3 regions of the Paenibacillus sp. FSL R7-0163 genome follow, and region 1 is predicted to be linked to each of the others. Evidence: riboswitches for the same ligand, from Rfam matches in the RefSeq annotation. Region 1 holds a riboswitch; each other region holds the start of a gene.

Evidence for each region. A riboswitch is a leader RNA that binds a small molecule or an ion and turns the genes downstream of it on or off. The one in region 1 is predicted to bind cyclic di-AMP.
Region 2: it holds a riboswitch for cyclic di-AMP, as region 1 does, so the genes downstream of both, NST45_RS10920 (APC family permease) here and NST45_RS24515 (hypothetical protein) in region 1, are expected to answer to the same signal.
Region 3: it holds a riboswitch for cyclic di-AMP, as region 1 does, so the genes downstream of both, NST45_RS26570 (C40 family peptidase) here and NST45_RS24515 (hypothetical protein) in region 1, are expected to answer to the same signal.

What each region holds. Positions count from the first base shown of each region.
Region 1 is NZ_CP150224.1:5,585,947-5,597,861, reverse strand. Features, by position in the region: gene ctaG (cytochrome c oxidase assembly factor CtaG) at 1-891, shown strand, start outside; gene NST45_RS24565 (DUF420 domain-containing protein) at 918-1,382, shown strand; gene NST45_RS24560 (hypothetical protein) at 1,735-1,902, opposite strand; gene NST45_RS24555 (hypothetical protein) at 2,419-3,147, shown strand; gene NST45_RS24550 (GntR family transcriptional regulator) at 3,209-3,604, shown strand; gene NST45_RS24545 (ABC transporter ATP-binding protein) at 3,624-4,553, shown strand; gene NST45_RS24540 (ATP-binding cassette domain-containing protein) at 4,558-5,460, shown strand; gene NST45_RS24535 (ABC transporter permease) at 5,453-6,733, shown strand; gene NST45_RS24530 (hypothetical protein) at 6,765-6,959, shown strand; gene NST45_RS24525 (hypothetical protein) at 7,422-7,874, opposite strand; gene NST45_RS24520 (hypothetical protein) at 7,915-8,436, opposite strand; gene NST45_RS24515 (hypothetical protein) at 8,451-9,005, opposite strand; cyclic di-AMP (ydaO/yuaA leader) riboswitch at 9,074-9,238, opposite strand; cyclic di-AMP (ydaO/yuaA leader) riboswitch at 9,658-9,847, shown strand; gene NST45_RS24510 (hypothetical protein) at 10,100-10,516, shown strand; gene kdpA (potassium-transporting ATPase subunit KdpA) at 10,733-11,915, shown strand, end outside.
Region 2 is NZ_CP150224.1:2,455,981-2,464,785, forward strand. Features, by position in the region: gene NST45_RS10910 (DsbA family protein) at 85-837, shown strand; gene NST45_RS10915 (disulfide oxidoreductase) at 834-1,298, shown strand; cyclic di-AMP (ydaO/yuaA leader) riboswitch at 1,493-1,652, shown strand; gene NST45_RS10920 (APC family permease) at 1,777-3,594, shown strand; gene NST45_RS10925 (iron-hydroxamate ABC transporter substrate-binding protein) at 3,798-4,805, shown strand; gene NST45_RS10930 (iron ABC transporter permease) at 5,026-6,081, shown strand; gene NST45_RS10935 (iron ABC transporter permease) at 6,081-7,115, shown strand; gene NST45_RS10940 (ABC transporter ATP-binding protein) at 7,171-7,971, shown strand; gene murB (UDP-N-acetylmuramate dehydrogenase) at 8,122-8,805, shown strand, end outside.
Region 3 is NZ_CP150224.1:6,049,127-6,061,041, forward strand. Features, by position in the region: gene NST45_RS26535 (hypothetical protein) at 1-100, opposite strand, end outside; gene NST45_RS26540 (PBP1A family penicillin-binding protein) at 282-2,348, shown strand; gene NST45_RS26545 (AbrB/MazE/SpoVT family DNA-binding domain-containing protein) at 2,554-3,027, shown strand; gene NST45_RS26550 (YwhD family protein) at 3,106-3,612, opposite strand; gene NST45_RS26555 (M1 family metallopeptidase) at 3,716-5,722, shown strand; gene NST45_RS26560 (hypothetical protein) at 5,734-6,564, shown strand; cyclic di-AMP (ydaO/yuaA leader) riboswitch at 6,782-6,920, shown strand; gene NST45_RS26565 (C40 family peptidase) at 6,978-7,406, shown strand; cyclic di-AMP (ydaO/yuaA leader) riboswitch at 7,769-7,911, shown strand; gene NST45_RS26570 (C40 family peptidase) at 7,956-8,408, shown strand; gene NST45_RS26575 (GNAT family N-acetyltransferase) at 8,598-9,083, shown strand; gene NST45_RS26580 (cytochrome c) at 9,211-9,567, shown strand; gene NST45_RS26585 (4a-hydroxytetrahydrobiopterin dehydratase) at 9,649-9,936, opposite strand; gene NST45_RS26590 (hypothetical protein) at 10,165-10,458, opposite strand; gene motA (flagellar motor stator protein MotA) at 10,665-11,465, shown strand; gene motB (flagellar motor protein MotB) at 11,449-11,915, shown strand, end outside.

The DNA of each region.
Region 1 (11,915 bases):
GAACTATGGAGTCCGCTTTTTCTAGCGGTAATGCTGCTGCTGACAGCAGGTTATTTTGTGTGGATTGGTCCGATTGCTGGGCGTTATGCCGATTCAGTTACGGTGCCATTTTGGCGTAGAGCGTTATTTGTCTGTGGGATGCTTGCCCTTTATCTGGCACAAGGAGGACCCATTAGCCTCTTAGGGCATATGATGTTTTCCTTCCACATGGTCAGTATGGCCTTGTCTTACCTGGTAGCGGTGCCGCTGATTATGCTTGGAATTCCAGATTTTATCTGGCGCAGGATACTAAAGGTGAATCCGCTTCGGCGGTTATCTTTTTTAGCTCATCCGGTAGTAGCTGCTCTATTGTTTAACGGACTTTTTTCCTTGTACCATATTCCTGTTATTCATGATTATGTGATGCTGCATTTTACTGTTCATCGTATTTATTACATTGTTTTGTTCCTGACCTCTGCTTTAATGTGGTGGACACTGATTAATCCGCTGCCGGAACATCGTATGGCGAGTGGGCTTGGGAAGATTGGGTTTATTTTTCTGAACATGGTATTGCTGACGCCAGCTTGCGGGCTGATTATATTTGCCGATCATCCGCTCTACGCCACTTACAGTGATCCAGAGACTTGGGCGCGTGCTATGGGCTATTGTATCTCGGGTGACCCCTCTGTTTTACTTCAGAATTTTGGAGGTCCTGCATTCTTTGAAGTGATGTCGCCGAAGGTGGATCAACAGGTGGGAGGCATCGCGATGAAGTTCATTCAGGAATTTATTTTTGCCTCTATGCTTGCTTATGTGTTCTATCATTGGTATAAAAAAGAGAACGGACAAGACGACGATGAATTGTCGACGCCATCCTCAACACTTCAGGAGAGCAACTTGAACCGTGCATAACTGGTAGACTGCCGAGGGGGAGAATCATGGATATTTTCACAGTGTTCCCGACTATTAGTACGTCATTCATCGTGCTCAGCGCGGTGCTGGTGGCTATAGGTTGGTGGCTCATTATCAAGGGCAAACGCGAGGCGCATAAGAAAACGATGATTGCTGCCGCTATCGCTGCGCTGCTGTTTTTTATTGTTTACGTATCGAGAACGTTGTTTGTGGGGAATACCTCATGGGGCGGTCCGGATGAACTGAAGACGATTTATCAAGTGTTTCTGATCTTCCATATCGTCCTGGCAACCGTAGCTGCGGTATTCGGACTTACTACGTTAACTCTTGGTTTCAAGGCGAAGTATTCCAAGCACCGTAAGTGGGGCAGAGTGACATCGATAATTTGGTTTATCACAGCGATTACAGGCGTTATGGTGTACGTGCTGTTGTATGTTTTGTATCCAGGTGGACACACCAAGCCGGTGTGGGAAGTTATTTTGGGTGCGTAAAATAAGTGCTTGAATAGAGCACAGAGTTTAGTGCGTTGAGCGAATGAAGAGTATTAGAGAGTAGAACCGTAAATGGTTATGAAATAAGCCTATATATCTGTCTGTTCCTGAGTAGGGATTGCGGGTAATGGGCTTATTTTCATTTTTGGAGTTTCGGGGATCTGTCCTGAAATTGAACGAAGCTAGCTCGAAAAAGACGCAATCAGGGAAAACCTCCCTGAAAATGAACGAAATTAGCTAAAAAAGGCCATAATTAGGGAAATCCTCCCTAAAATTGAATGGAATTAACCCAATAACAGAGTAATAGCTGAATTTTTAGGGAGGAATTCCCTAAAAACTCGTAATCTAAGCTCTATTTGGCTGATTTTAGGGAGTTTTTCCCTAATGTTGCTATTCCGTCCGGCAGTCGCCCATATCCCACACCTGAAACTGCACTAGCAGCCGAAACGGTATCCCACACCTGAAACCTGAACCAGTCAGCAGCCGAATCAGCACCCCGCATCTGAAATTGCACCAGCATCCGAACCAGCACCCCACCCTCGAAACCGGACCATCCGCCGCGCCCGCATCATACCCCCGAACTAGCATCCCACATCCGAAACCCCACCCTCACTCGAACCCGAACCTGAACCACTATCCGCCCCGATACTCACCACCCGCCTCCTTCAACGCACATCACACCAACACGTTGCATAGAAGCAGAGAGTGAGCTCTTACTACTTCATTTCCTGAAATGAATTATCTAATAAACTCAATTATCCCAGTTACATTCGCCCCGTAGCATTCTGCCTCAATTCCCCCTCATTGTAGTTAATCTCAATTAATAAGCGTTACCTAACGTCTGAGAGTGTCTTCATAAGCTTGAAGTATGAGGTTGCCCAAACCTCCTATTTCTTTTGAATAATTTCCAGTTACAGGATTGACAATAAAAAACCAAGGTCATATACTGTGTATATAGATATATACAGTAAGCACAGGGATATGAACACCTGCTTCTGCTAGACGCTGAAGACATTGTAAAGCGAGGTTAGCATTGATGAGAACATTAAAAGATTCATGGTTTATGTTGCGCTCTGATTTTCGCGGAGACAAATTAAAAATATTAGGGACCCTCGTAATAACAGTTGTTTTTATGAGTTATCTTGGTGGACTGACTAGCCTGATAGCAAATGATGTACTAGGTGAGCAGGATCGGACGATGCTAGCGGATTTCTTATTTCTCTCCTTTATCCCCTTATTGGGATTAACATTCTCTCGCCGCTCCATGAAATATTGGAGTGAAGACTCTTACACAAAAATGTTGGTTTACTTACGGACTTTACCGATTCCAGCTGCAGTAATATTATCGCGGAGGAAACTTCAGGGTGTGGGCTCCTTTACACTAAATGGTACGTTATTCTTCGGTATTATTTACTTGTTAGGAGAGAATTTCCGGACAGAACTGGCGGTTCCTTCGTATATAGCTTTTGCGATTACTTGGCTCGGCTTCGGATTCATGGTCTCGGGTCTATATATTTTTATTGAATATCTTTTTAGCGGCAAAGCTTATCTATGGCTAACATTGCTTATCGTAGTTTTATCGTGGGCAACATCGTTCCTAGTTACACTGGGCGGAGGCAGTTTGTTCTTATACAGTATCTCCTATTCCAAGGAGTGGGGGTTGTTATCTCCGATCATGTGGGGGTCACTTCTGCTGGGGACAATATCTGTGCAATTATTCTCTAAATGGACTATACATCGGCTGAAAAGTCGCAATCTCGTATAAAAAATCGGAAATGGCAAGGACTGCGCTCTAGCACGCTAGAGTGGAAGGCGAGGTGTAAATAATGTGGATACCGGTACAAATCAACGAAAATAGTGCAGAGCCCCTCTATCATCAAATAGAGACTCAGCTTAGATCATTAATCATTAGCGGAGTCATTACAGAAGGTACGCTGCTGCCCTCAATTCGTGAGTTCGCAGGAGATCTGAAATGCAGTGTAATTACCGTGCGGCGGGTATATCAGGATCTGGAGAACGAAGGTTTGCTGCGAACGCGACAAGGAACAGGTACCTTTGTATCCCATGTAGGTGACGGAGCAATGGAAGAATATAAACGGGAAACGGTTGGCAAAGCACTTGAAAGTGCAGTGGATATCGGCCGATCGGTACATTGCAGCAAGGATGAACTTGAACAGATTTTTATGGAGATTGTAGAACGCAAGTATAGAGAAAAGGATTGAGAGGGGGGCGCTTACTCATATGGCACAGATGGCTATAGAATTGCGGAATGTACTTAAACGGCGGCGAAACAAGACGATAGGGCCGCTGACCCTGAATATGCCTAAAGGATATATTACAGCTTTGGTAGGTCAGAATGGTTCCGGCAAAAGCACACTGCTGAATCTGCTGATGCAGCTGACTAATCCAGAGGAAGGCGAGATATATTGGTTCGAGAACAGGTATGATAGCGGGTTGTCTCTGGAGCTTCGCCAGACCATTGCCTATGTTCCTGAAACGTCAATTACTGAGGAGAACCACTGGAATGCAGAGGAGGCAGCTCGATTTCGGAAGTATTGGTATCCAAATTGGGACGATCAATATTTTCAGGAGCTGATGGATCGCTTGGAGGTTCCGTATCATATGAGACTTTCGAAGATGTCTAAAGGGGAGCGCCGGAAATTCGAAATTGCTGCAGCACTTGCGGCGCGGCCAAGTCTGCTGCTATTGGATGAACCTTCATCAGGTCTTGATCCTTTTGCCTGGAAGATTATGATCGAGACACTTCGTAAATATATGGATGAGAACAACGCAACGATCATCATCTCCACACACATTGTGGATGAGGTGCGGCGGCTGGCGGATTATATCGTCCTTATGCATCGGGGAGAACTGCTGGGCATGGCTGAAAAAGACAGTCTGTTCGGTGCTTGGACCGAGGTTTGGGTGAATGCTGCGGATGAAGAGGAGCTTGCGGAGTTATCGGCTGAGTTGCCAGGAGGCTTGCACTTTACAATGGATACACCGGGTGTAGCTTCTTTTATCATAGAACAATTTTCTGAAAACGAGAAACGCATTCATAACTTGGGCGTAAAGGTTATCAAGAGCCGCAGTTTGGAACTGGACGAAATATTAAGTTTATGGACACAGGGTCATCGTCCTATTCTAATTGACCACAAGAGAGGGGACTAGAGAAATGGAAGCCTTAAAGCTGGAAAGTGTAGTTAAGCAATATGGAGAAAAAACCGCAGTAAACGGAATTAACCTAACTGTAGGTAAAGGGGAAATTTACGGATTACTGGGGGCGAACGGCGCGGGAAAAACAACCACGATGCGTATGGTACTCGGCCTAATCTACCCTGATGAGGGCAAAATTTTGTATAACGGGAAGCCTTTCAACAGTGAACTGCAGCAACTTATGGGTTATCTGCCCGAAGAACGCGGGCTATATCCTAAGGTGAAGATCAGCGATCAAATCGTTTACTTAGCCCGCCTGCGTGGGATGTCAGCTAGTGATGCAGATAAGAGCTTGCGCTATTGGCTGGATCGATTTGAGGTTCCGGATTATTACAATAAAAAGATAGAAGAGCTTTCCAAAGGAAATCAGCAAAAAATGGGCTTTATCGCCGCTGTCGTTCATAAACCGCAGATTCTGATTCTAGATGAAGCTTTCAGCGGGCTGGACCCAGTAAACGTGGAGCTGCTGAAAGATACGGTCAAAGAATTGCGTGATTCGGGAACAAGTATCCTTTTCTCTACGCACCGGATGGAGCATGTAGAAGAGCTGTGCCGTAACATTACGATTCTCGATCGTTCCAATACGGTCGTTCAAGGGGATATCCGCACGATCAAGAATGGCTACCCGCGGGAAGAAGTATTGCTGCGTACAGCTAATGAGGTAAAAGGTCTGGAGTCCATCGCAGGCGTTACAGCAGTGAAACGGCTGGAGCGTGGGTATCTGTTATCGATCAGTGAGATCGGTGCAGCACAGCGTATTTTACAGCAGGCGATAGCACAGGGTGAAGTGGAGCATTTTGAAATCAAGGAACCTACGTTAAACCAAATCTTTATCAGAGCGGTGGGTGAATCTAATGAATAAGATGGGGACAATTATCGGCTTTACCTTTAAAAATAAAGTTAGAACGAAATCATTTATGATTACTACTTTGATTCTAGTATTATTGCTCAGCATAGGGATGAATCTTCCCTATATCATCGATCAGTTTAAGGGTGATTCGGCCAAAAGTGAAGTTACTCAAATTGCTGTGATTGCTGAAGAGGGAAATCAGGTTGCAGAATTGCTGAAGGCTTATACTGCGCCAGAGGGCATGCCACAGGCTAAGATAGTACAATATGCTTCTGCGGATGATGCCGAGTTAAAGAAAGCATTAGATGAAGAGACAGTAGAAGGTTATGTTACTTTTGCAGAACCTACTGGTGAAGGGCTTCCACCCGTTACTTATCACAGTAATGATGGGGAACTAAACGGAGATGTTCAAGTTTATCTTCAAAATGCACTTCAGCAAGCAAACACACAATTCATCGTTGGCGACAAGCTGACCTCTGAACAGATTGCTGCAATGTCAACACCAGTGCAGATTACTACACAACAGCTTAAGGCAGGCGGTGGCAGTGAAAGCTCTCAGGAGGACACTCCGGCCATTAACTACATTATCGTATATGCCATGCTTATGTTGTTCTTTATGTCCATTATGATGACAGGCAACATGATTGCCGCTGAGATAACCTCTGAGAAAAGCTCGCGGATTATGGAGATTCTCATTACAAGTGCCTCACCTTTAGCGCAAATGTTCGGTAAAGTTATCGGTGTTTTCCTAGTAGGAATATTGCAAATTGGGATCTTTGTCGCAGCGATCGTCGTCAATTTGACGCTCCCGCATAATGCGACTGTATTGGCTGATTTTGATCTCGATTTAGGCCAGCTCAATATTAACTTGCTGCTCTATGGATTTGTCTTGTACGTATTAGGTTACTTCCTCTATGCCTTGATGTATGCGGCTGTAGGTTCGATTGTCAGCCGTACGGAGGATCTCGGTCAGGCGGTAATGCCAATCATGATGTTAGGCTTCGTAGCGTTCTATGTTCCACTGTTCAGTATCTCCAATGCAGATACTCTAGTGGTTAAGATAGCGAGTTATGTACCTTTCACTTCACCATTGACGATGCTGCTCCGAATTGGTGTCGGTGAGGTGGCGATCTGGCAAGTCATTGTATCGCTGCTGATCCTGCTTGTGACTACCTTCATCTTCGGATGGCTGGCAGCCAAGATCTATCGTACCGGCGTACTGATGTACGGCAAACGCCCAAGTATTAAAGAAATCAGAAAAGCAATGAAAGCATACAAGATCTAAGAAGGCCCCATATAACTTTTAAGGAGTGCTAATGATGTCTACAAGCGAACAATATACCATTATGCTTTTAATGAGTTCGGTATCACTGGCTTCGGTTAGTAGAATGCTTCCGGATGGCTCCACTTTTATGGATTTCGTTCAAGGCGTATTGACCGGTGTTGCTATAGTGGGGATGTTGGCAGGATTGTGGATGTACAGTAAGGCGCGTAAGAGTAAGGCACAATAGTAGGTACTGAATTTTCGGGGGGGATCCTAACAGCCATTTATGGTTGCTGGGATATCCCCGTTTTTGCGTTGGCAATCTCTTTGTATACGAGCTGATATAGCTAACGGACCCAGCAACACTTAAATGCAACAATCATCGAGATTTGGCAAGATATCGGACACAATAGTCGCTATTGGCATGAAAAACGGTGAATTAGTAGCTCTTTTAACCAAATAGTTGCACTGGAGTCCGATACTATGCTCAAAAGGCGATAAACGTGCAAATAATGTCATCTGGGTCCGTAAGCCTTGCCTTGGTGGAAGATGATTAGGGCCTGCTTGAAGACGATCCGAGACGCTCATCGCTCGGGATTTCTACTGGAGTCCGAACGCCGGCCAAATTTGAGGAAAAGCTTCAATTAAAGGCTCCTGAGTCCGTTAGATGCTTCATGCGCTTAAAGATCGTCTGAATTCTAGTCAGTGACTAAATTATAGAAAGATTTGCGCTCGTTCGTATATCCGCTTGGTCGGTCATCTGCTCCCGTACAGCTCTAAGCTGTGCTTTCAGTGCAGGAACACTTTTTTGCAGAATAATGCTTATTTGAGAAAGAGGCAGCTTTAAGCCGTACCACAATACCTTCACAAGCTGTTCCTCCCAAGGTAATCCCTTAGCCGATAGAAGAGAGCGCCGGGCAAAAGAATCAGCACACTGGCGAATACAAGTGCGGTAAGCGTGGATAGAGAATAACTGAGGGTCGAAGTTATCCTGACGATATATTTTATGAAGCTCTGTGAAGGTGCGGATAGTAACCTTGTCTGCCTCATTAGATTGTTCTAATAACATGGAACTGAGTACGTAGACTTCATTAGTATACTTTTGAACACACTCTGCAAATTTAGCACTGTAGGTGGACACGGGAGGTAAGGGGTCAGGCATGGTGAACACGATCCTTTCAGAATGAGAGATTTGCTTGAATCTATAATATAGAAAAGTAAGAGATGGATTTATTGATAAGATCGGCGGTGTCTGGTTCCGGGCAACTGTGTTTCTGCTGGGAGGCAGTGGAAAAAGCTTTGGAAGGTTTGTAGTAGAGCCGTTCACTTCTGGAATTGCTCCCCCCAGCTGCAACACTGTACAGACGCCCTTGCTGAATATGCCCAGCCAAGGATTTACCCTGGAGCTTGGCCTTTAAATCCTGCAAAGCACCCTGAACTAGCTCAAGCTTAACCTGCTCCCAATCTGAACCTTCGCGGCGGACCTTATCCAGCGCTTCCTCAAGACGGCAATGACAGATAGCCCGTAAAAAAGAACTCCATTTAATGAGATCGAAATTTTTGGTGTTGGCAGAGATTAGACAAGCCCCCCAACTGCAACCTCCCTTACAGGTGAGCTTCAGAATACCATAACGGCAGCCTTCAGCCCCTTCCATTCCATAGTGAATAGGCTCGGGTTCATCCAATACAAATACTTCAATGCGGGATAGTCTGCGCTGGTCCATAGTAGGGTTCCTCCTTAGATTTCCAAAAGCTTTAAGTCTACCTGATGAGTGACACTAGCCTTTTCTACACAGGCGAGCATTTCCATTTTATTCTCACAGACTGCGGTATGCTCTAGCCATAGTCGGAACTTCTCTTTCCGTATAACAGATAGATGTAAGGGAAAGGTGCTGCGGGATCTCAAGACATACCAACCGGCGCTTACATCTTTCCAAGGCTCCTTGAAGGCTGTAAACCACGGGAGTTTTTGATGCGATGACCAATCCTGCTGCTGTTGTTGTTCTCGAATTTTTTTATATATTTCATATACAATCTTAGAGTCTAAACAGTCTTTACAAGAAGAAGGTGTACTGAATTGGCGAAGGGCTTGGATCTGGTTCTGGCCAAATGCATAACCTACAATGTACCTGTGATTATTTTCTTCGAACCACAAGGCCCCGAAACAAACGTAATTTAGACTTATCGGCTCAAGCAGCCCTTGATGTATCCCTAAATAATAGTGCTTCAAAACATTCACCCCATCCAGCGTGCTATCACCTAATAGGCTCAGGTAACGCAAAAACCGCAGCAAGAGGAGGACCTCTGCTGCGGTTTTGGATTACAGGCAGATATACCTGGGCCAAAGCGTGGCGGATCAAGGGTCTCTCTCTTTACGCTTACGAGGTTAGCTGTCGGATTCGGACGGTGAGAGTCGCCCTACCTATTGAGACTTACGCAGTCTCCTTTGGATTCACCCCAAGTAGGCCAGGTGGCCTGATGGTTCCCCCGTTCCCTGCGAATGCAGGAACTCAGCGTTGATTGTTTTTCATGAATTAGATTCAACCCGAATCATACTCTTTTCAAGATTTTCTGTAAAAAACGGAAAATGTTCTTTTAGAGCGATTTTAACCATATCCTGCCGACTACGACTGAAAAACGAGGTAAATAGGTATTTATGGCGTGTTATCGCGCCTCTTTCTCGCTCAACCTCAGCTTCTTGCGTTTCTACCTATAAAGGGAATTTGCAGTATTTTCGCTCTAAAAAGGTGAATAAAATCACATGGGTTATAGATAGCGATTAAACGCTCGAAACTCGAGTAAACAAGAGATATAGAGAGATTAGATATCAAGTAAGCGCTATCTAATGGGAAAATAGTTTTTAATTTGCATTATTTTGGCATCATTCAGGTTTTACAAGTCTTCGTGCATAAGAGTATGATTACTCCTGTTTCAACGACAATCGAATATTTGATCCGCTTAATTTCCGATAAGGAAAGCGGGGGAACCAACAATCGGCAGCCGATGTGAGAGTCGGAAGCTGATTATGGGGTGAATCCTGTAGAGGGTGCGAGTGAGCTCGCATCTATACAGGTAGGGCGACTCTCACCGCCCGAATCCGACAGCTAACCTCGTAAGCGTATGGAGAGAGGATGAGTGCAATGTGACCGCTAGCGAGCCACAGAGGAGATCCTTTGTGGCTTTTTGCTGTGCTCTTAGAAGCAAAGCATTTATGGAGGCCTCCCCCAAGAGGTCGCTAAATTCATCATTAGCGGTATTTGTAAGGCAGCGTCTAATGACGTGACACAACCGAGCTTTAGGTTGTGCCCGAAAATGACGATAGGTCAACATCCTTTCGGAGATTTTCGTTGCCTCCTTGTTGTAAATGAGCAGGAGGAGAAAAAAGAGATGACGGATCAGAATGAATATGTGCTTGTATGTGCGCCTACAAAGGCGGGAGAACATTTCATTAAACTTCTGAAGTTCAGGGGTATTAAGATGGCGGGATTAACCAACAATCTGGCTGAGAAAGCTTTACTAGAGGAGCTCGGAATCGAGCAGGTTATTCTAGTGGATACCCGCCATCAGAGCACTTGGTTTCGCCCATCGTTCCCGGTAGGCAGGGTATATCTGTTTGAGAGCAGCTTTCCGCTTTGCTGCCGCTATATTCAGATGTGCCGTACCTGGACGACACAGCCAATTTTTGTGATTACAAGTTCTATAAATCCTAGATTGGTCTATAAAAGACTTGGTGCGAGCTATGTAATCTATTCCCATAGTGGTGATGCTGATTTTCTAATCGATAGATCACCTCATCAAGGATAATGGAAGGAGTGCGGAAGATATGATGGATCTGTATATGGTGGCTTCGTTAGCTGTAATTTACGGGTTATTTTATGGCTTTATGCGCTGGTGCGCAGGTGTAGTTGAGGATACGGGGAGGGATAAGCTGTGATTCTAGTAATCGCTGTTACCCTACTGTTGTTTATATATCTGGTTTACGCGTTGATTCATCCTGAGAAATTTTAAGGAGGGGCATTCATGGGCATTTTGCAAATAGTCGTCGTAATTGTAATTCTCATCTTGTTGGTCAAGCCGATGGGGACGTATTTATATCATGTATTTTCTAACGAACCGAATCGTACGGATCGCTGGTTTGCAGGCACAGAGAAAGGTATTTATAAGCTGATCGGCCTGAAAAAACGGGACGGAATGTCCTGGAAGAAGTATGCACTCAGCTTTGTTTTAACTAATATCGTACTGGTTGCTTTCAGTTATATTTTTCTAAGATTACAGCGGGGATTGCCGCTGAACCCGAATGGAATTGCCGATATGGAACAGACGCTTTCATTTAATACGGTGATCAGCTTTATGACCAATACGAACCTGCAGCATTATAGCGGGGAGACGGGACTATCGTATTTTTCACAAATGGCAGTCATCACGATGATGATGTTCACGTCTGCAGCGAGCGGATTTTCTGTTGCGGTTGCTTTTGTCAGAGGGATTACAGGACAGAAATCAGTCGGAAATTTTTTTGAGGACTTCGTAAAAGCACATATTCGTGTATTCATTCCATTAGCTCTGCTAGTTTCATTGGTGCTGGTAGGATTGCATGTGCCACAAACGCTCAAGCCATCGCTTGAGGTCACTACACTCGAAGGGCAGACGCAACAAATCGCTATCGGTCCAGTCGCTTCTTTGGAGTCAATTAAACACTTAGGTACGAATGGTGGCGGCTTCTTCGGAGCCAATTCAGCGCATCCTTTTGAGAACCCTAATCCACTTACGAACGTTCTGGAGATTCTCTCTATGTGGATGTTGCCAGCCTCTTTGCCATATATGTACGGGTTGTTCGCTAAGAACAAACGTCAGGGCTGGGTGATTTTCACAGCAATGATGACCTTGTTCGTTCTGCTGCTGGGGCTGAATTATTATGCGGAAACTAAAGGGAATCCCGCTATTAATGCGCTGGGGATCGAGTCTTCGCAAGGCAGCATGGAAGGTAAAGAGGTACGTTTTGGGATCCCGCAATCTTCGCTGTTCACTTCGGTAACAACGGCAGCTACGACAGGTAGTGTTAACAATATGCATGATACGCTGACACCGCTGGGTGGCATTACCCCTCTGGCCCTAATGATGCTCAATAACGTCTTCGGGGGAAAAGGTGTAGGACTAATCAATATGCTGATGTATGCCATCATGGGCGTCTTCTTATGTGGAC
Region 2 (8,805 bases), 3.1 Mb from region 1:
CCAAAAAGAGATTAATAATTATATAATTTTAAATGTATATGATAAAAACTACATTAGTCCCTAGAGGACAGAAAGGAATTCTCCTTGAGTAAACCTAAAAAAAGTCCAAATGTTCCCCAGTTGAGCAAACAAGAGAAACGACGGGTAGAACAGGAGCAACAGAAGCAGAAAACGAGAATTTTAGTTATTAGTTCAATAGCTGTAGTAGTTATCATTTTTGTTGGATTGTTTATGTTAGCTTCGAAAGATGCAGCAAAGAATGTCTCTACAGGAGAACCGGTAGAATTCAATTACAGTGAGCTACCTAGGATTGGTAATGAGGATGCACCTGTTAAGCTTGTTGAATTTGGCGATTTCAAATGTCCAGCTTGTTCCCAGTTTGCTGGCTCCATGAAACCGAAAATTGTTCAAGATTTTGTCAACGAGGGAAAAGCAGCTCTTTACTTTGTAAATATGGCTTTCGTTGGTCCTGACTCTGAGACAGCTTCACTAGCTGCATTGTCTGTATACCATCAGAATAAGGATGAATTCTGGAAGTTCTATGATGCTGTATATGCGCAGCAAGGGGATGAGAGCGACGAATGGGCCACTGAGGATTTCTTGATAAGCCTTGCTGAAAAAGAGAAATTAGCGATCGATTACGATCTGTTGCGTAAAGACATCCAAGAGAAAACTTATGCAGATGAGCTGAAGAAAGACATTCAGTTGGCAACTGACGCAGGCGTGACAACTACGCCTTCGCTCTACATTAATGGGGTGAAAACGGCTGAACCTTTCGATATTGAAGCGATTACATCTGAAATTAACACCGCCGCAAAAGCAGTGGAGGCAAAGTGACAAAATTCCTATCTTTTTGCAAGCGTAACTGCCTCTATCTGGCCTGGTTTGTCTCTTTGGTTGCTGTAGCTGGTAGCTTGTATTTAAGTGAAGTCTTGAAATATGAACCTTGTAAGCTTTGCTGGTTTCAGCGGATTTTTATGTATCCGCAGTTATTTTTGTTGGGAATTGCCACTTTCCGTGGAGATAAGCGCATCATTCCTTATGTGCTTCCATTAAGTTTGATTGGTGGCAGTATCTCAATCTATCATTATGCGGAACAGAAGATTCCAGCGTTAAGTAAAGTTCTACCTTGTACAATTGGTGTTCCTTGTAATAAAGATTACTTGAACTACTTCGGATTTATTACGATTCCTTTGTTAGCTTTAATCGCTTTTGCTCTAATTAGTCTCCTTCTTTGGTATGGACGTAAGGAAGAAGAAATGATTGAAGTAGATGCAGAGGAGAGCTTAGGATTTTAGTTTTCGCTTTGGAAGTTACAAAAAAGCTGAAAAGGTATTAAAATCACGGGCTAGAGGGATAATTGAAGATAATGAAAGAGAGCATCCAATAAGACGCTATATTTGAGCTTATTGGATGTTTTTTCATTCTTTTTTCATTTTTTTCAACGCTTTACTGTAGGCACTTTGTAGACTAATATTAGACCTTGTGAGAAGTTGAATATGCGCTGAATTTTCTTAGGAAAAACGGGGGAACCAAACTTGGCATTCATGCCAATGGGGTGAATCGGAACCGGGTCGAACAGACCTGTACCGTAGGGCTATAACCACAGCCCGAATCCGCCAGCTAACCTCGTAAGCAAGGTGGGAAAATGACCATGCATAAGCATGCGGATCATTTCCGTATGCTTATTTTTGTGTCTGCATTTATGAAATCCACCGATGAAAACAGCGCACGGAAATTCCGTTTCAGCTCCCAAAGAAAGGAACTGTATCCACCATGGTAAGCAAGGTAAAACGACTATTGATCGGACGTCCGATGAAGTCGAATGAACTCGATCATGAAAAGTTATCCAAGGTTAAAGCACTGGCTGTCCTGTCTTCTGATGCGCTCTCGTCTGTAGCCTACGGAACGGAACAAATACTGATTGTACTGGTGGCTGCCGGGTTTACTGCCATCTGGTATTCCCTGCCAATTGCATTAGCCGTATTGGGCCTGCTGGCCATCCTGATTTTATCCTATCGGCAGACGATTTTTGCTTATCCGCAAGGAGGCGGAGCTTATATCGTAGCCAAGAGCAATCTTGGTATTCCGACAGGGCTGCTCGCTGGGGGTTCATTATTGGTGGATTACATTCTTACCGTAGCGGTTAGTGCCTCGGCAGGGACGGATGCGATCACATCGGCTTTTCCAAGTCTTCATAATCATACTGTTCTCATCGCTGTATCTGTTATCGTTCTATTAACAATCATTAATCTTCGCGGAGTGACTGAATCGGCTTCGTTCATCGCAATTCCAGTGTATTTGTTTGTGGTTTCGATTGTTGTTCTGATTATCTCCGGTATCGTTAAATATGCAATGGGTGGCGCGCATGCGAATGTTCCTGAAATAGGCAGCGCCGTATCTAATGTAAGTTTGTTTCTACTATTAAAAGCGTTTAGCTCTGGTTGTTCAGCCCTAACGGGGGTTGAGGCCGTATCTAATGCGATCCCAAACTTTAAAGCACCGGCTGAGAAGAATGCAGCCAAGACGCTAATGATCATGGGACTTATCCTTGGCTTTATGTTTACCGGAATCACTGTGCTGGCGTATTGGTATGGTATTGTGCCAGATGAAAAGGCTACGGTTGTCTCTCAGATCGCTGAATCGACCTTTGGCCGTGGCGGATTGTACTTTTTCATTCAAGGGATTACAGCAGTGATTTTGTTCTTGGCAGCTAATACAGCATATTCAGCGTTTCCGCTGCTTGCCTTTATGTTTGCAAAAGATAAATATCTGCCACACGCATTTATGGTCCGTGGTGACCGCCTGGGCTTCTCAAACGGCATTATTTTTCTAGGAGTTATGTCTATCATACTTGTGGCTGCATTCCATGGGAATACGGAAGGTTTGATTCCACTTTATGCGGTAGGCGTGTTCATTCCTTTTACCTTATCCCAACTGGGGATGATGGTGCATTGGATCAAAACAAGACCTGCTGGATGGGTGAAAAGATTTGTTGTAAATACCATCGGTATGCTGACTACATTGACGATTACGCTTATATTTATTATTACTAAATTCTCAAGCGTATGGATGGCATTCATTTTCTTACCTGCTGTAATGTTCGTGTTCCACCGTATTCATAAGCACTATTTGAACACTGCGGATCAACTGCGTATATGTCCGGCTACTGATAAACCTATAATTAAAGGAAGTACTGTAGTTGTTCCTGTTGCAGGGGTTACACGTGCTGTATTACATTCCATCAGCTATGCGAAGTCTCTAACAGATAATGTTGTTGCTGTGTATGTAGGCTTTGATGAAGAAGACATTCATAAGATGGAGCAACGGTGGGAGGAATGGAATCCAGGCGTACGCCTGATTGTACTTCGCTCCAGATATCGTAGTATCATTCGTCCGTTAGTGAAGTTTATCGATACGGTTGAGTGGAAGACAGCTGCGACGGATCACATCACGATTCTGATTCCACAGTTTATTACCAAACATTGGTGGCAAGCCGTGCTTCATAATCAGACCAGCTTTTTAATCCGCTCGTATCTAATGAATCAAAAGGACGTTGTAGTAGCGACTGTCCCTTATCATTTAAATAAATAAGTAGAAGATTAAAGATGAGGTTATATCCGGAACGTTCGGAATATAACCTCTTTTGTATTTTATATGAAGGAAATTGTTGCAAATCCACAGAATTTGAAATTTATATGTTGACACAGAGAATGAGAATCAATATCATTTAAAAGTGAAGCAGAGGTAAAGGTCACCTTTGAATATCAAAGCAGTTACATATAGGAGGGTTTTTAATGTTTTGGCTTAACAGAAAAAGATCAGGAAGCATGAAAGTGACAATGAGCGGACTAATAGTGATGACGCTATTACTTTCCGCTTGTGGTAATAATAATGCTGAAAGTTCATCAAATGCAGGAACAGCGCCTACAACAGCTCCTACAGCAGAATCTACAGAGGCACCTGCTGCTCCTAAGACATTAACAGATGCAATGGGCCATGAAGTAACGATTCCGGCTAATCCACAGCGCGTCCTGGGTTCATATTTGGAAGACTCATTGGTAACTCTGGGTGTGACTCCAGTAGCTCAATGGTCAGTTACAAATGGCGTTCAGGATTATCTGGCCACTGAATTGAAGGATGTTCCTACAATTAGTTACGATCTTCCGTTAGAGGCTGTAACCAGCTTTGCTCCGGATCTTATTATCATCCCATCGGAGTCTTCTGTTCAGAACGGGATTTACGATCAGTTGAATAAGATTGCACCCACTTATGTAATTGGGGATGAACTAAATCAAGATTGGCGCAAATCTTTGCTCAAGATTGGTGAGATTTTGAACAAAACCTCTGAAGCAGAAAAAGCCATTAAAGATTATGATGTTAAAGCAGCGGCTGCGAAAGAACAGCTTGCAGGAGCTATTGGACAAGAGTCCGCGGCTATTCTATGGTTGGTGCAAAAAAACTTCTATATTGTAGACGAAACCCGCAGCAGTGGTGCTGTATTATATACAGACCTTGGCGTAAAGCTTCCTAACTTAGTAACAGAGATCCCAGTAGGAACAAGAGCAACTTGGAATCCAATCTCGCTAGAGAAGCTTTCTGAGCTGACTGCAGATCATATTTTCCTTGTAAATAGTGATAAGACTGAGGGTTCGGAGATCTTAGATAGTGCAATTTGGAAGGGCATCCCAGCTGTGAAAGCTGGAAATGTGCATGAAATGAGCTCAACAAGCAGCTGGCTTTACAGTGGTGCGAACGCTGGCAGCAAAATCATTGACGATGTGCTAAAAAGTCTTGTGAAATAAAAGTCGTAATTCACCATGAATGAGACTGATCATTTCGGTGGGGAAGGGCGTGCAGATCAAGTATCTCGTGATACAAAGATCTGCACCATTTTTTTATAAACCAATCCCATAGTACGGAAAAATCGTTCCTGCAATTGTACAACATAAATATTTTTGCGATAATGAGAATGATTGTTGTTATCATATAAACCATTGTAACTATTGAATAAGGAGACAACCCATGGTTTCACCCTCAGATTTCGCAAATCGTATTAACAATGAACCCAAAAAAGCTCTACATACCCGACCGGCAGCTGCCATTGGTATTCTTATTTTTGGACTTGCTGCCATTGCCTTCGGATTGGCACTTTCGGTCTCAGTGGGTGCGGCAGATATCAAGTTAGCTACGGTATGGGAAGCAATATTTCATTTCAATCCAGATTTACAAAAACATCAGGTGATTAGAGAACTGCGATTTCCACGTGCTATTGCTGGCGCCTTAGTCGGTGCTTGCTTCGCAGTAGCAGGGGCTATCATGCAGGGGATGACAAGAAACCCGCTTGCGGATTCAGGGCTGTTAGGCTTGAATGCAGGAGCAGGAGTAGCGCTGGCAATAGTATTTGCTTTTGCACCCTCACTCTCATTCACTTCACTAATGTTGTATTGCTTTATCGGTGCCGCTGTGGCCTCTTTTATCGTATTCGGAATCGGTTCGCTTTCTTTTAATGGCCTGACCCCCTTGCGATTGACACTAGCAGGTTCGGCAGTTAGTGCTTTATTGGTTGCTATTAGTCAGGGAGTAGCTATTCTTTTCAACTTATCTCAGGATATAGCCTTCTGGTTAGCCGGTGGGATGGGGGGAGCTAGCTGGACTCAGATCAAGATTATATTCCCTTGGGTGGCCGTAGCCTTAATTGCAGCGATGATGTTATCACGATCCGTTACATTGCTCAGCTTAGGAAGAGAAGTTGCGGTTGGTCTGGGGCAGCGGACAAGGTTAGTTCAGTTGGCATGTATGATTGTTGTGGTTATCTTAGCTGGAAGTGCGGTTTCAACGGTTGGCCCGATTGCTTTTATAGGACTAATTATTCCACATGTTACACGTTATTTCGTTGGAGTGGACTACCGCTGGATTATACCTTGCTCGGCTGTTCTGGGGAGCTTATTGATTATCTTTGCAGATATTGCCGCAAGAATGATAAATGCACCGTATGAGACACCGCTAGGAGCCTTAATTGCCATCATCGGCGTACCTTTCTTTATTTATTTAGCGAGTAAGCGGAAGGGGGAGCTGTAATGCCCAAAATAACCCTTACTCCAGATGAAAAAGAACGCCGTACACGCGCCCTAACGGTGTTATCGCTCCTTGCTATACTGATCGTCGTGGTGTTTATAGTCAGTATGAATACAGGGTTTATGCGTCTATCCCCACTGGAGGTATTACATACACTGCTGGGTGATGGAACACATCAGCAAAAGCTTATTTTATTTGATTTCAGATTACCCCGCATCGTAATTTCATTGTTAGTTGGAGCGGGCTTTGCAGTATCAGGCTGTATTCTACAAAGTCTCGCACGTAATGCACTCGCCGAACCGGCTACGCTGGGCATAAGTGCTGGTGCAGGTTTTGCTGTAATCATTTTTATCTCGTTCTTTCCGGCTACAACAGCAGCTCCGGTATTTGTCTTGCCTCTCCTAGCGCTTGGTGGGGCTGGCCTGACCGCAGCTTTAATCTATATTCTTGCCTACCGGAAGGCAGATGGTCTGTCTCCTACAAGGCTGATCCTTATCGGGATTGCGGTCGCTGCAGGAATCAATGCTTGCCAGCTTGTATTGGCACTTAGGCTTGATCCTAATAATTATCAATTTGTAGCTACTTGGATCGCCGGGAAAATATGGGGTGGGGATTGGAGATTCGTCCTTGCTTTGCTGCCTTGGATCGCGATTCTGTTACCGTTCGCCTTCTATAAAGCCCGGGTTCTAAATGTATTGAATCTAGGGGACCATACTTCATTAGGTCTAGGAATGCGTGTGGAGAAGGAACGTATTCTCCTTCTGGTAACAGCCGTAGCGCTTGCCGGCTCCTGCGTCGCAGTAAGCGGAGGTATTGGCTTCGTCGGCCTGATAGCACCACACCTGGCTCGCAGGCTCGTGGGACCCCGTCATCAGGTGTTATTACCTGCTAGTGCTTTGACAGGGGCGCTTCTTATGATTACCGCTGATACCATCGGCAGATGGGTGTTGCAACCTGCGGAAGTTCCTACTGGCATTGTGGTTGCGATTATTGGCGCACCTTACTTTTTATATTTACTCGCCAAGTCTAAAGCGTAAATTAGTTCATACTTAGGAGCAAAGCTCCATAAAACTTTTAAGGGAGTTGTAGATCATGTCAGAACGTTTGAATACAGAAGAATTAAGTATTGGGTATGCAGAGGCTACTATAGTTAAAGGATTGAACTTGTCTATCCCTACGGGAAAAATCACCGCACTAGTGGGCGCTAACGGCTCCGGTAAATCTACAATCCTCAAAACGATGGCCCGGATTATGAAGCCGAAGAGTGGCACCGTAATGCTGGACGGCAAATCGATCCATAACTTTTCAACTAAAGAGGTTGCTAGGCAGCTAGCGATTCTACCGCAGAACCCAACGGCTCCTGACGGTCTGACGGTATCTGAGCTGGTCAGCTACGGTCGTTTCCCTCATCAGAAGGGATTTGGCACGATGACCGCTGAGGATCGCAACATCATCTCCAACGCCATCTCTGTTACGGGCATGGAATCTTTTCATGATCGCCCTATTGACCGTCTCTCAGGTGGACAACGTCAACGCGCATGGATCGCTATGGCGTTAGCTCAAGAAACAGATATTTTATTCCTTGACGAGCCTACAACCTTCCTAGATATGGCGCATCAGCTCGAAGTTCTTCAGCTATTGCAAAAGCTGAATGAGGAAGAAGGCCGTACCATCATCATGGTCGTGCATGATTTGAATCATGCTACTCGTTATGCGCAGCATATGGTAGCGATTAAGTCCGGTACTGTGGTTAGCGAAGGCTCACCTACTGAGGTTATGACACCAGATGTATTGCGGGAAGTGTTTGGAATTGAAGCGGATATCGTTCCGGATCCACGTACGGGTGTGCCACTGTGTCTTCCTTACGAGCTTGCTGCCTATAAAGCTGTGTAATTATCATCTAAAATCATACAACGAACAGGCTCCCGTCATTGACAAGGGAGCCTGTTCGTTGTTACAGTTGTGGTTGCCTACAATTTCATAATAACTCTTTAAAATAGATCAAGGACCATCATTTATACATGGTTAAAGGAGCATGAAAACATGAATATTGACAAAATTCAAGATGACCTAGAGCAGCTAATGACTGCAGGAAAAGTGAAAAGTCATGAGAATTTAAAAGATCACGTGTACACTAAAATGGGCGGCAAAGCTGATATTTTGGCTGCACCAGCTACTTATGATGAAATTCAAAAGATCGTTACATATGCAGAACAAAATGGGATAACCCTTACGGTACTTGGGAATGGCTCCAATGTGATTATCCGTGATGGAGGTGTACGTGGGATCGTTCTGCAAACGGCAGGACTGACCGAAATGGGGATTCGCGACAATCTCTTATATGCGCAATGTGGTGCCAAAATAATTGATGTTTCCAGATATGCACTTGATAAGGAGCTTACGGGTCTTGAGTTCGCCTGTGGCATTCCAGGAACAGTTGGTGGAGCGCTCTATATGAACGCAGGTGCTTATGGCGGTGAGATCAAAGATGTCCTGCATAGTGCACTAGCTATAAATAAGAACGGGCAATTGGTAACTCTGCAAGGTGATGAGCTGCAATGGGGTTACAGAAAAAGCGTGTTCGCAAGCGGTGAGTACATTGTACTTGAGGCCAAATTTGCTATGACTTCCGGTGATGTTTTAACGATCAAGGCAAAAATGGATGAACTAACTTATTTACGTGAATCGAAGCAACCGCTTGAGTATCCATCCTGTGGGAGTGTATTT
Region 3 (11,915 bases), 460 kb from region 1:
CATGTACAGAAGTTACTGGTGCACTCCAGCCTGATACCATAATAAGCGTCGCCGAGAGGGAGGTTATTGTCGTCTTATGAATCTTTTTCGTCCATTTCATGATGACACCTCCTAATATGTATATACCCTTACTTACAATCCCTACTCTGTTATACCGCCAGAGATGATGGCCTATCTACCTTAAATAATCACAAAATAGAAACAATTTGTTACCCTCCATATCCCTAATGAATATCCTTCCAGATCCTTCCCCATAATATGAGAGAAAGGAGTCTGGTGCCATGACACGCGAATCAACGAATCCACCGAAACGAAAAAGCCGCTTCCGGCGTTTATTTCGGCTGCTGGCAGCCTTGATCATATTATTTGTATTAACCACCGGAGCTCTGCTCGGTTATCTATATCAAAAAGATCTTCCACCGATTAGCGATGATGTGCGCTCCAAGCTGTTTGACTCCCGGGGCAATGTTCTTGCCACCTTTACCTCAGACGGCCGCAGCCGCGAACCCGTCAAATTAAGTCAAATTTCTCCCCTGCTCATTGAAGCTACACTAGCAGTCGAGGATCGTAAATTTTATGAACATTCCGGATTTGATCTGAAGGGGATGGCGCGAGCTGTTCTAGTCAATCTGGAAGAGGGAAACCGGTCGCAGGGTGCTAGTACGCTAACTCAGCAGCTCGCACGTAACCTCTACCTATCCCATGAAAAAACATGGACGCGCAAGGCTAAAGAAGCTGTCTATACGATGCAGCTGGAGATGAAATACAGCAAAGATGAAATCCTGAACATGTATTTAAATAATATCTACTATGGCCACGGTGCTTACGGCATTGAAGCAGCCTCACGGATGTATTTTGGTAAATCTGCAGCGGATTTAGACCTGGCAGAGAGTACCATGCTGGCTGGAATTCCAAAGGGACCTACCTATTATTCACCTTACAACCACATGGACAATGCTAAAAAGCGCCAGAGAATCATCCTGACCGTCATGGCCAATTTAGGCAATATCACTCAGGAAGAAGCGGGACAAGCCGTCCAGGAGAACTTAAACTTCAAGCCGCAAGGACAAAAGGATACGCTTGTAGCTGCGCCTTATTTCCGGGATTATATCCGCAATTTGGCCATAGAGTCTCTCCACATCAGTAATGATGAGCTGGAGCAAGGCGGATTAAATGTCTATACCACCCTTGACCCTGACATGCAGCATGCCGCAGAAAATGCCGTTGACAAAGAGATGGATCAAACTAGTGATCTGGAGACTGCACTTGTATCCATCGATCCTCGCACCGGTTACATCAAAGCAATGGTCGGCGGAAAAAATTATCGTACCAACCAGTACAATCATGCTTTGGCCACCACACGCCAGCCGGGTTCTTCCTTTAAGCCGATTATGTATTTGGCCGCACTCTCATCCAAAGAGATGACAGGACTTTCGGTCTTTAATAGTCAGCCAACGATGTTTCGTTATGATAACAACCGCAAAACGTATCAGCCCCGAAACTTTGGGGATAAGTATCTGGGTGAAATTAATATGCGGCAAGCTATCGCAGCATCCGACAATATCTATGCTGTTAATACAATTATGAAGATCGGCGCGGATAAAGTAAGCGAAATGGCTGCGAAGATGGGCATTGACAGTCCACTTCAAAGCGTACCATCACTGGCCCTAGGCACTTCACCGATCAGTCCGCTTGAAATGGCTGCAGCTTTCGCTGTAATTGGAAACGGCGGTCAGAAAATGCCGATCACAGCCATTCTAAAAATAACCGATTCAAATGGCATGGTCCTGTATGAAGCACCTCAACCCAAAGGAGTAACCGTCGTAGAACCTTCAGCTGCCTATGTACTGACTCGTTTAATGGAGGGAGTATTCGAGACTGGGGGGACGGGTAATCGTGTGGCTTCCATAATTAAACGTCCGGTAGCCGGCAAGACCGGCACCACGGATACAGATGGCTGGATGGTAGGTTTCACCCCGGAGCTATCAACTGCAGTCTGGGTTGGTTACGACAAGGGGCGCGACATCGCAACTACCGACGGACGGCGTGCAGCCCCCATTTTCGCCCAATTTACTGAAAAAGCGCTGGAAAATGTCCCTCCAAAAATTTTCCCTATTCCAGATGGAATAGTCAGCGTATACGTCAATCCGCAATCCGGCAAACTTGCTACAGCAGCATGTCCCGACAAAGAACTGGAAACTTTTATTAGTGGAACTGAGCCCACCGAATACTGCGAACTGCATGGAACTGGCTCCGCTCCTGCTGTCGATGACACACAAAGCAAGGTAGATCCTGCTGAAGAGAATCGTTCCCTGTGGAAGAACATTAAACGCTGGTGGTTGAATTAGCTCCTTCATTTATATTGAAGGGGTTTTTCTTTTTTTATAAGTTATATATTGTAGTAACAACAGGATTTCCAAATTCAAATATCACTTATCACATAAGGGATGTAACCGTTTTATTTATTATGCTTACCCCATTCTCTTAACTCTCAATTACTGCTATAATAGTTATTAGAAACCAAAATATAATGATGTAAATGAGGGACATGGGATGAAGGATACAGGCATGATCCGGAGTTTAGACAGTCTTGGGAGAATTGTGGTTCCCGCAGAAATCCGTATGACGCGTAATATCGACATTGGTGATCCTATCGAATTTTTTGTTTTAGACGAAAAAATCATCGTCCTTAGGAAGTACACCTCGACAGAGTGTACATTTTGCAGAAGCCACGACCATGTCACCTACTATAAAGAGCAGTTTATTTGTAGCAACTGTCTAAAAGAAATTGTCGATCCTGAACGCATGTCTCAATTGCCAGAGTCACGTGAAGATTTTGTTGTTGAGGCATCGGAGCAAAACACCAGTATCCGAAAGTCAAAGACAGAGGAAATGTGCCAACGTCTGGAACAAGCTATTGAAGATCATCCCTATGCCAACCAAAAAGAACTTGCAGAAATCCTCGGGATTAGCCAAGCCAGAGTGAGTCAGCTCAAACGCAAGCTTAGCAGCACAAGCAAATCATAAATTAAAAAGCTTCGACGCTCCTATTTCCGGAGGTCGAAGCTTTTTCTATATCGGATAACCCTTCTGGAGGCTCCTATACTATTCAGTCAGTGCAGCTTTAAGCTCATCTGAGGATGCATTCCACCATGCTTCATTATGAGAGATCAGAAGGGATTTGAGAGCCGACTTCTCAATGGCTCCAAGCCCTGCCACATCGATCTTGCGTTTAAGAGCTGCATCCAGCTTATTGACATGCTCGGCAAGAATTTTCCATCCGCGGCGCGCTTCTGTATCAATCCACATTTCACAGGCTGTGATTCCACCATAAAATTGAGCTTCCAATGTACGGTCTACCGCTACCCATACCACCCAAACCTGTCTTCCATTCGGTACATCTTCACGATTCATGGAAAATTTAATTCCTTTTTCCACTTTGCTCTTGGCATGCATGGCACCGATATCAATAACCGCCACATCACCATCAATAATGACAGGTGAAACGTTGTTGAGATCTATAGAGCCTGCTCCAAAGCCTTTATGTTTACTTTTAGCGTTCACAATATTTAAGGCAATCTGTTTCTTGCCCTCCGGTTGTATGTTGTCCACGAGTGCACACCCTTCCTCTTACGAATAATTTAATTTTAGCTAATAATGCGGCGATTGCAAACATATACATCCCGTAGATGCTTGTCACGGGAGGAATCACACTATGAAGTCACTGTCATTAAAGTACATCATCTTTGCGACCCTGGCCATCCTCGCGCTGCTGGGAGGAGGAATATGGGCCTTTTCAGGGGATAGCTCTACAGCTTCTGTTACTAGCTTTGCTTCAAAAGAGGCCAAGTCCTCCAGCGGCACAGCGCCTGCAGCCGTACCACAGCAGGTATTGCCTGAGAGCGCGCCCGTCCCGGCAGAGGAGGCTTTAAGCCAGCGGGTAGTCGAGTATCACATTGATGTCCAGCTTGTTCCTGACACAGAAACCTTAAAAGCTTCTGAGACAGTAACCTGGACACACCCCGGAGTAAAGCCAGTAAGTGATTTATATTTTCACATGTATCCAAATGCATTTGCCTCATCAGATACCACCTTTATGAAGGAATCCGGGGGGACGCTCAGAGGCGACAGCATGCCTGAGAACGGCTTCGGAAATATGACGCTGACCGATCTGCGCACGACAGAAGGAACTTCGCTAATGCAAAGAGTGCAATATGTCCAACCTGATGACGGCAATATCAACGATAGGACGCTCCTAAAGGTACATCTTCCTCAGCCTGTTAATGGTGGGGAAAGTGTAACACTTAAGCTTCAGTATGAAGTCCAGCTGCCCAAAATCTTTGCACGCATGGGTGCTTCAGGCAACTTCGTTATGGCTGGGCAATGGTTCCCTAAGCTTAGTGTATACGAGCCGAGGGGCACACGCGGAGTTAAAGAAGAAGGCTGGGACCTGCATCAGTATCACGGGACCTCTGAGTTTTACAGTGATTTTGGCATTTTTAATGTAACGATTGCCGTCCCTTCCAACTATACGGTGGCTGCGACCGGATTTCCTGTAAAAAATGCCAAGCTCAAACAAGATCAGAAAATATATCAGTTCTACGCCGATGATGTCCACGATTTCGCTTGGGCCGCTTCCCCTGATTTTACAGTAGCTGAGGAAGCCTTCTCTACGCCGGAGGTGCCTGGAGTACGAATTAAGGTGTATCTCGACCCACTACACAAAGATTTAAAAGAGCGTTACCTTCAGGCTGCCAAGGCTGCCCTGACCTACTTCAGCAAATGGTATGGTCCTTATCCCTACTCTACGCTGTCTATTGTCGTCCCACCTAAGGAGGGCAACGGTGCTGGAGGAATGGAATACCCTACCCTTATTACAGCCTTTGGGGCCGCGGATTCTTCTCCAGATACCTCACTTGAAAGAACCGTCATTCATGAAATCGGCCATCAATACTTCTACGGTATGGTAGCCAGTAATGAATTCGAGGAGGCCTGGCTGGATGAAAGCTTCACTTCCTATGCCGAAGACAGACTTATGGAGCAAGAATACGGTATCAAGTCTAATTTGCCTTTACAGGCCAGCCTGGTGACTATACCTGAGCCGTTAAATCTGGAAACGTGGAAATATGCAGGGGCGGATTCCTATAGCCGAAATGTTTATATCCGCGGCAAGCTTGTACTTAAAGATATCGAACGCCAGGTAGGTACCAAAGCAATGAACAACATCATGTCCTCCTACGCTCGTAAGTTCCGTTTCCAGCATCCTGCTACGTCAGATTTTCAGAAAGTCGTTGAGAAGGTAACCAAAAAATCATGGCAGGCCTATTTCGATGATTACATTTATGGTGATGGAGCGCCTGACTTCTCAGTAGATACGATTACTTTTAAAAAAAATAACAGCGGCGATGCTCCAAGCTACGAATCATTAGTGAAGATTTCAAACAAAGGGAGCCATTACGTTGATGTTCCCGTGAAATTTACATTCGCCGACAGCTCTTCGGTGCAGCGGGTCTGGAACGGTGAAGGAGTAGAGACTACGTTTCAATTGTTAAGCGATAAGCCTCTTCTCTCTGCTGAGATTGACCCTGAACATTCCATCTTATTGGAGAGCAAACATCTAAACAACTTTAGGCTGGCGGAAATAGAGCCCAAGACGCTCTCTCGCTGGACATTAAGTGTAACTAAACTACTTGAAACCGTGCTCGGAACTCTTGTCTGGTGAGGTGAATGATTGTGAGAACATCGATAACCCGCGGCTGGCAAAGCATGAAGGAGCAATTTTATATTTTAATTCTGCTCTTCATCTACCGACTGCTCTGGGGCTACTTTATGTATGGTTTCATCCGATCTGCTATTATTCCAATTCTACTGCGCTATCCGGATAAAGACGCCGGAGGCAGCGGTATGGGCAGACTGTTGTATTATATCGAGGGACAGTTCAGCTTGAATACGGACCCTGCGATACGCACTTGGTTATGGATGCTTCTGGCGCTTGTTGTCTTGCGACTTCTGCTTTCCCCTTTCATAAGGGCAGGATTGCTGCATGAGCTCCACCAGGAGCGAAAGGGCGAGCGTGGACTGTTCTTTTTCCCTGGCATGAAGATCTATGGACTACCTGTCTTAGTCTTTAGCCTAATCGAATGGGTGCTGACCCTGCTGCCGCTGTACTGGCTTGCTCCAAAAATGTACGGGCTGTTCTTATCCTCTTTGTTTAACTACGCTTTGTTACTTCATTTAGTACCATACGTATTGGCATGGCTTATATATATTTTTATCGTGCGCCTGTTTCTTCTATATATGCAGTTTGGTTACACCGGCGGTACAGGAATGTTCTCCTCCCTGTTCATCTGCTTGCGGTCACTGATTCCTGCTATAGGTGTTTCCATTGTACTTGGTGCGGGAGGCCTGCTCTTACTGCTAGTGTGCGGACTGACGGGTCTGTTCTGTCCCGGCCTACTGGCACTTATAATACGGCAAATCTCACCACTACCTTCTACGCTCTTAAAAATGTGGGGAATCTCTGCACAATATCATCTATGGCGTAGCAAAGCATTTCCACAATAAATCAACCTTATTTGACATAATAAAAAGGTCCCAATTCCTGTATTCAGGAGCTGGGACTTTTTCTCATTACGGATAACTTAAGAGTATTTGCAAAATCGTAAAAGCTCTGTTACAATAAGTCCTGTGCTATTAGTAACAATTTTGTAATCAATTGAAACGATTCCTACATAACTAAATGTATTTATCGTAAGTGTAACTGTCGAAACGTCATTCTCTGGTGCTTAACACGCCTAATTCCTTTGCACCGGGAAGTGGGGGAACCATATTTTGGGTGAATTGATCTCGCTTTACAGGGATCATAGGGAATCTTCTACCGAACCCTTAAGCTAACCTCGCAGGCCTTGGAAGGAGTACATCTTTTGAAAAGACATAATTTAAGAAAAAAATGCGTCGCTGCGGCGCTAGGACTTGTAATGGCGTTATCTATTGGTGGAGGAAGCGCCTTTGCCGACTCTAAAATGGACTCTGTAATCTCAAAAACTATTGGAGTTGCCTATAAAACCGGAGGTACAAGCACTGCCGGATTTGATTGCTCTGGATTTACAAAGTATGTATTCAAGAATGTGGGGCTTACTTTACCTCGTACATCAAAAGCTCAATATAGCGTTGGAACTGCTGTATCCAAAAGCAATCTGCGTTCTGGTGATCTAGTGTTCTTTAACACACTTGGCAATGGAGTATCCCATGTCGGCATTTATGTTGGAAACGGAAAATTCGCACAATCGTCCTCTTCGCGTGGAGTGACCATCACTTCACTCAGTCAGGCCTACTGGGCCAATCGTTATGTTGGCGCTAAAAGAGTAATGAGTACTTCAGCTTATCAAGCTGTAGCCTTCGATTGAAACCTTCCTCACAACTATAACCTCACAATTACAACTATATGAACCTGAATCTGATTATGCCCGTAATCAAATTCGGGTTTTTCTTTATTCCATAATATATTTTTACACTATTAGAGCCCAATTGAAACACGTTTATTTGATAAAAATAGCAATTATATTAAAAATTAGGTCATTATTAACGCTTACATATGCCTTTCTACCGTAAAAATGCCAATTTTTCTGCATTAATATGTTAAAAACGATTGCCAAGCGGCTTTCTGTTTGTTACAATTAGCGCAGTGAGATTTTAGTAACATTTTTGTAATCATTAAGTTGTTATTTACAAAGGTTTTGTCATGTATTGATTACAAGCTAATCCTAATCAACAGTATGAGCCGAGTTTCCTAACTATTAGGAAAACGGGGGAACCAACTTTGGGTGAATTGACCTCCATTATATAGAGGGGTCATAGGGGACCTTCAACCGAACCCTTAAGCTAACCTCGTAGGCATTTGGAAGGGGTATACACTTTTGAAGAAGAAGTTAGCAGCAGCAGTACTAAGCTTTTCCATCATCCTCACCATCGGAGCAGGAAGCGCTTTCGCAGATTCCAAAATGGATAAAGTGATTGACAAGGCCATCGGTACTAAATACGTATCCGGCGGTATATCCACTAACGGATTTGATTGCTCCGGATTTACAATGTATGTGTTTGATAAGATTGGCATTAACCTTCCACACCAATCAGGTTCCCAATATCAAATGGGCACAGCAATCTCCCGTGATGATATAAGAGCCGGAGATCTTGTATTCTTCAATACAAGTGGCAAAGGTGTCTCCCATGTCGGCATTTATGTCGGTGAAGGTAAGTTCGCACACGCTTCTACCTCACGCGGTGTTACGATTAGCTCTCTGAGTGATAGCTACTACGTGAAACGCTACGTTGGTGCCAAGCGCATTATGAGCACAGACGCTTACCAATCGGTTGCTGCTGAATCGGAAGACAATGATGATGTGCAATAAGTAACGTACATAGGCTCTTTTCCAAGGTAACTCTTGGAGGAGAGCTTGTTTTTTTGTCTTATTACTTATTTACCCCTCTCATAATTTGTAAAACATTTCTCTCATATAAAGTTTCTGAGTCGAACCTCCCCCATTTTGTATATAATTAGTAATATAGCAATGTCCTCGTGAAAGGAGATCGATGACTTTATGATAAATCCCTCGGTAACTTTTCATGTAGTTCCTATGGAGGCAATTCACGGAGAAGCTATTTGTAAGTGGAGCTATACGCCTCCATATAATATTTATGGCTGGATGCGGTGGGAGCAGATGCAGGCTCTTGGCATCGAGTTTGGTGATCTGCAGCTCCGGGAGGAACAATATATCTCCATATTAAATGAACAAGAGGTATTGTGCGGATTCGCACAGTTGTTCCCGATGGAAGGAGTCGTTCGTTTAGGAGTTGGGATGCGCCCCGATCTATGCGGCCATGGTTTAGGCAAACTATTCGTGGATGCCATCGTCCAGACAGCCTTGAATCGTTATCCTCATCGTGAGATAGATCTAGAAGTCCTGACCTGGAACCAACGCGCCATACGAACTTATCAAAAATGTGGATTTACGATTACAGATACGTATGAACGCCGCACACCTACAGGAGATAAACCTTTTTATTGCATGGTCTATGACAAATGATATTAAATACCATATATTTCATAAGAATGATTGTATTCTCGTTCATTTTTTTGTCACAAACCCTATGATAACGCTTCACCATAAGCTATAATGTAGGGAGCAGCTTACATAGAAGGGACGAATTGGGATGCAGAAATGGATCATGAGCGGTTTGTTTTTTGCCGCCTGTGCCTTTGCGGTAGTACTCATGTTTACACTTCCGGGTAAAGAAGAGGTAGCGGAAGAAAATAAGCCCACGATGCCGGTAGTTCAACTGGACGTAGCAAAGGCAGAAGCAACCGTGAAAGCCAGCTGTATCACCTGTCACGGCGATCAGCTTCAAGGTGGAGTTGGACCAAGTCTTCAGAATGAAGGCGGCCAGCATGACGCTGAGGAAATCTACAGCATCGTCACTAAAGGACGTGGTCAAATGCCTTCCTTTAAGGAGAAGCTAGCGCCTGAAGAGATCGCCAACGTCGCACTCTGGCTCTCAGAGAAAAAGTAACCAGCCAAGCAACCAAAAACGCCCGTGTATGAGATAGGTGACTATCTGTGCACGGGCGTTTATTTTATGATTTTGGCTAAACTAATGATTTTTTTCAAAGGCTTCATTAAATTCATGCGCCTCTCGAAGATCTAGAGCTGTAATCCCATCTTCTTCATTAGATTTCAGGCGCAGGGTAACTGTTTTATAATCAATCGTAATATGTGGATGGTGATCGAAGGCTTCTGAAATCGTGGCTACTTCATCAACGAACGCAATGCCCTTCATATATTGGCTGAACATATATTTTCGCACCATAACATTATCTTCCAGTTTCCAGCCCTCCAGCTTGGTGATCTCCTCACGCAGTTCCTCTTCCGTAAATAACAATTCGTTTCCTCCCTTACAAAAAATTGCAGTAAAGTGCGTAGTTCCCTTTACTTGTCTTAGGCGTTAAACAAAACATCCCTTAGCTTCTGAGGTCCAAGGGATGTGCCAGGATAAAGGCGATATTTTCGATTAAATGTATTCACAAATCCCAGCGATTATAACTCGGCTTTATCAATTTTAACACGGGCTACTAACTACGGGCAAATTACGTCCAGACGTCTCCTCTGCCTAAATCAAAACTACTGAAGCCAAATCCTCTTCGCCAACTAGAATATTAATGCGGTGCGTGTCCTTATCGTAAATAATTACGCCGCTCCCCACTTCAATCATAGGTTCATTACCCAGCGCGAAGAAAAGATCCTCAGCCAATGCTTCCCATACCTCCAGCTTTGATTCTTGGGGTAGTTCCTGCCACTCGTCCGGATCCATCTCAAAAAATAAATATCCATCGGAAATTCGTCCGACGGCTTCGGTCAAATCGGTTAGAATTTCACCGTAATCTCTACCATGCTTTACACCCACGTATATCACTCCGTTTTCTTCACAGATGAATAATTACTTACCTTATCCATTATAGCCGAAAAAATGACTTCACAAAAAACCGAATGATGTCGATAAATAAGAATATACGTTAATTCGGTTTCGCACAGAGTGCCCTGCCGCTGTTTCAAGGATGATATACGCGGCATTGTCGGAACACATCTTAAATCTCACGGACGAGGTGCAAAATGGAAATTTCAACAATAATTGGTTTAATTTTTGGTTTGGTTGCTGTAATCTGGGGCATGATCCTCAAGCACGCTCCACTTCATGCTTTGGCCACACCCGCTGCTTACGTTATTATCTTGGTGGGTACGGCAGCTTCTATTTTCATGGCCTTTCCTTTCAACGAGGTCAAAAAGATTCCAAGTCTGTTCAAAATGATTTTTATCAAAAAGAAATTAATCAGTAAACCCGAATTAATCACTATGTTCATGGAATGGGCTTCTATCACACGGCGTGAAGGTCTGTTGGCTCTAGAATCAAAGGTCGATGAAATAGAAGATAACTTCCTCAGAAACGGCATGCGGATGATTATTGATGGAAATGATCAGGATTTTGTCCGCGATGTCCTCATGGAGGATATCCACGCCACAGAGGATAGACATAAAGCAGGAGCCCTCATTTTCTCACAGGCAGGTATGTATGCTCCTACCCTCGGGGTGCTCGGGGCGGTTATCGGTCTCATCGCCGCTCTGGCTGATATGAGTGATATGAACAAACTGGCTGCGGCAATCGGGGCTGCCTTCATCGCCACATTGCTTGGTATCTTTACAGGTTACGTATTATGGCATCCTATTGCTAATAAGCTGAAACGTCTCTCCAAACAAGAAATCGAAGTTCGAATGATGATGGTCGAAGGTCTTTTGTCCATACAGTCCGGTGTATCTACTATTGCCATCAATCAGAAGCTTGCTGTATTCCTAACACCTTCGCAACGCGTTAAGTTAAATGAGAAGGACGGTGGATCAGGTGAGCAAAAAGACTAGACACGAAGAGCATGAAGAACATGCCGATGAATCGTGGCTGTTACCTTACTCCGACCTCATGACTCTTCTGGTGGCTCTGTTCATCGTTATGTATTCTATGAGTGCAACGGATGCCAAGAAATTTGAAGAGATGAGTCAGGCCTTCAGTTCCGCACTTAATGGCGGTACAGGTATTCTTGAAGAGCGGGCAGCAATGCCTAGTAAGACTCAAGAAGATCTAGGGAAAAATGATAAGATGGGTAGCTCTACTTCCAAGAAAGCTGAAGAAGCAGAAATGGCAAAGCTACGACAAAAGGAACAAGAGGATTTAGAGAAGCTTAAGAAACAATTCGATCAATATATTAAGAGCAACGGCCTAACTGATCTGCTCAGTACGAAGCTTAATCAATCTCAGCTAATGATTACGATCAGTGATAACGCATTGTTCGCTTCTGGCCAAGCCATTGTTAA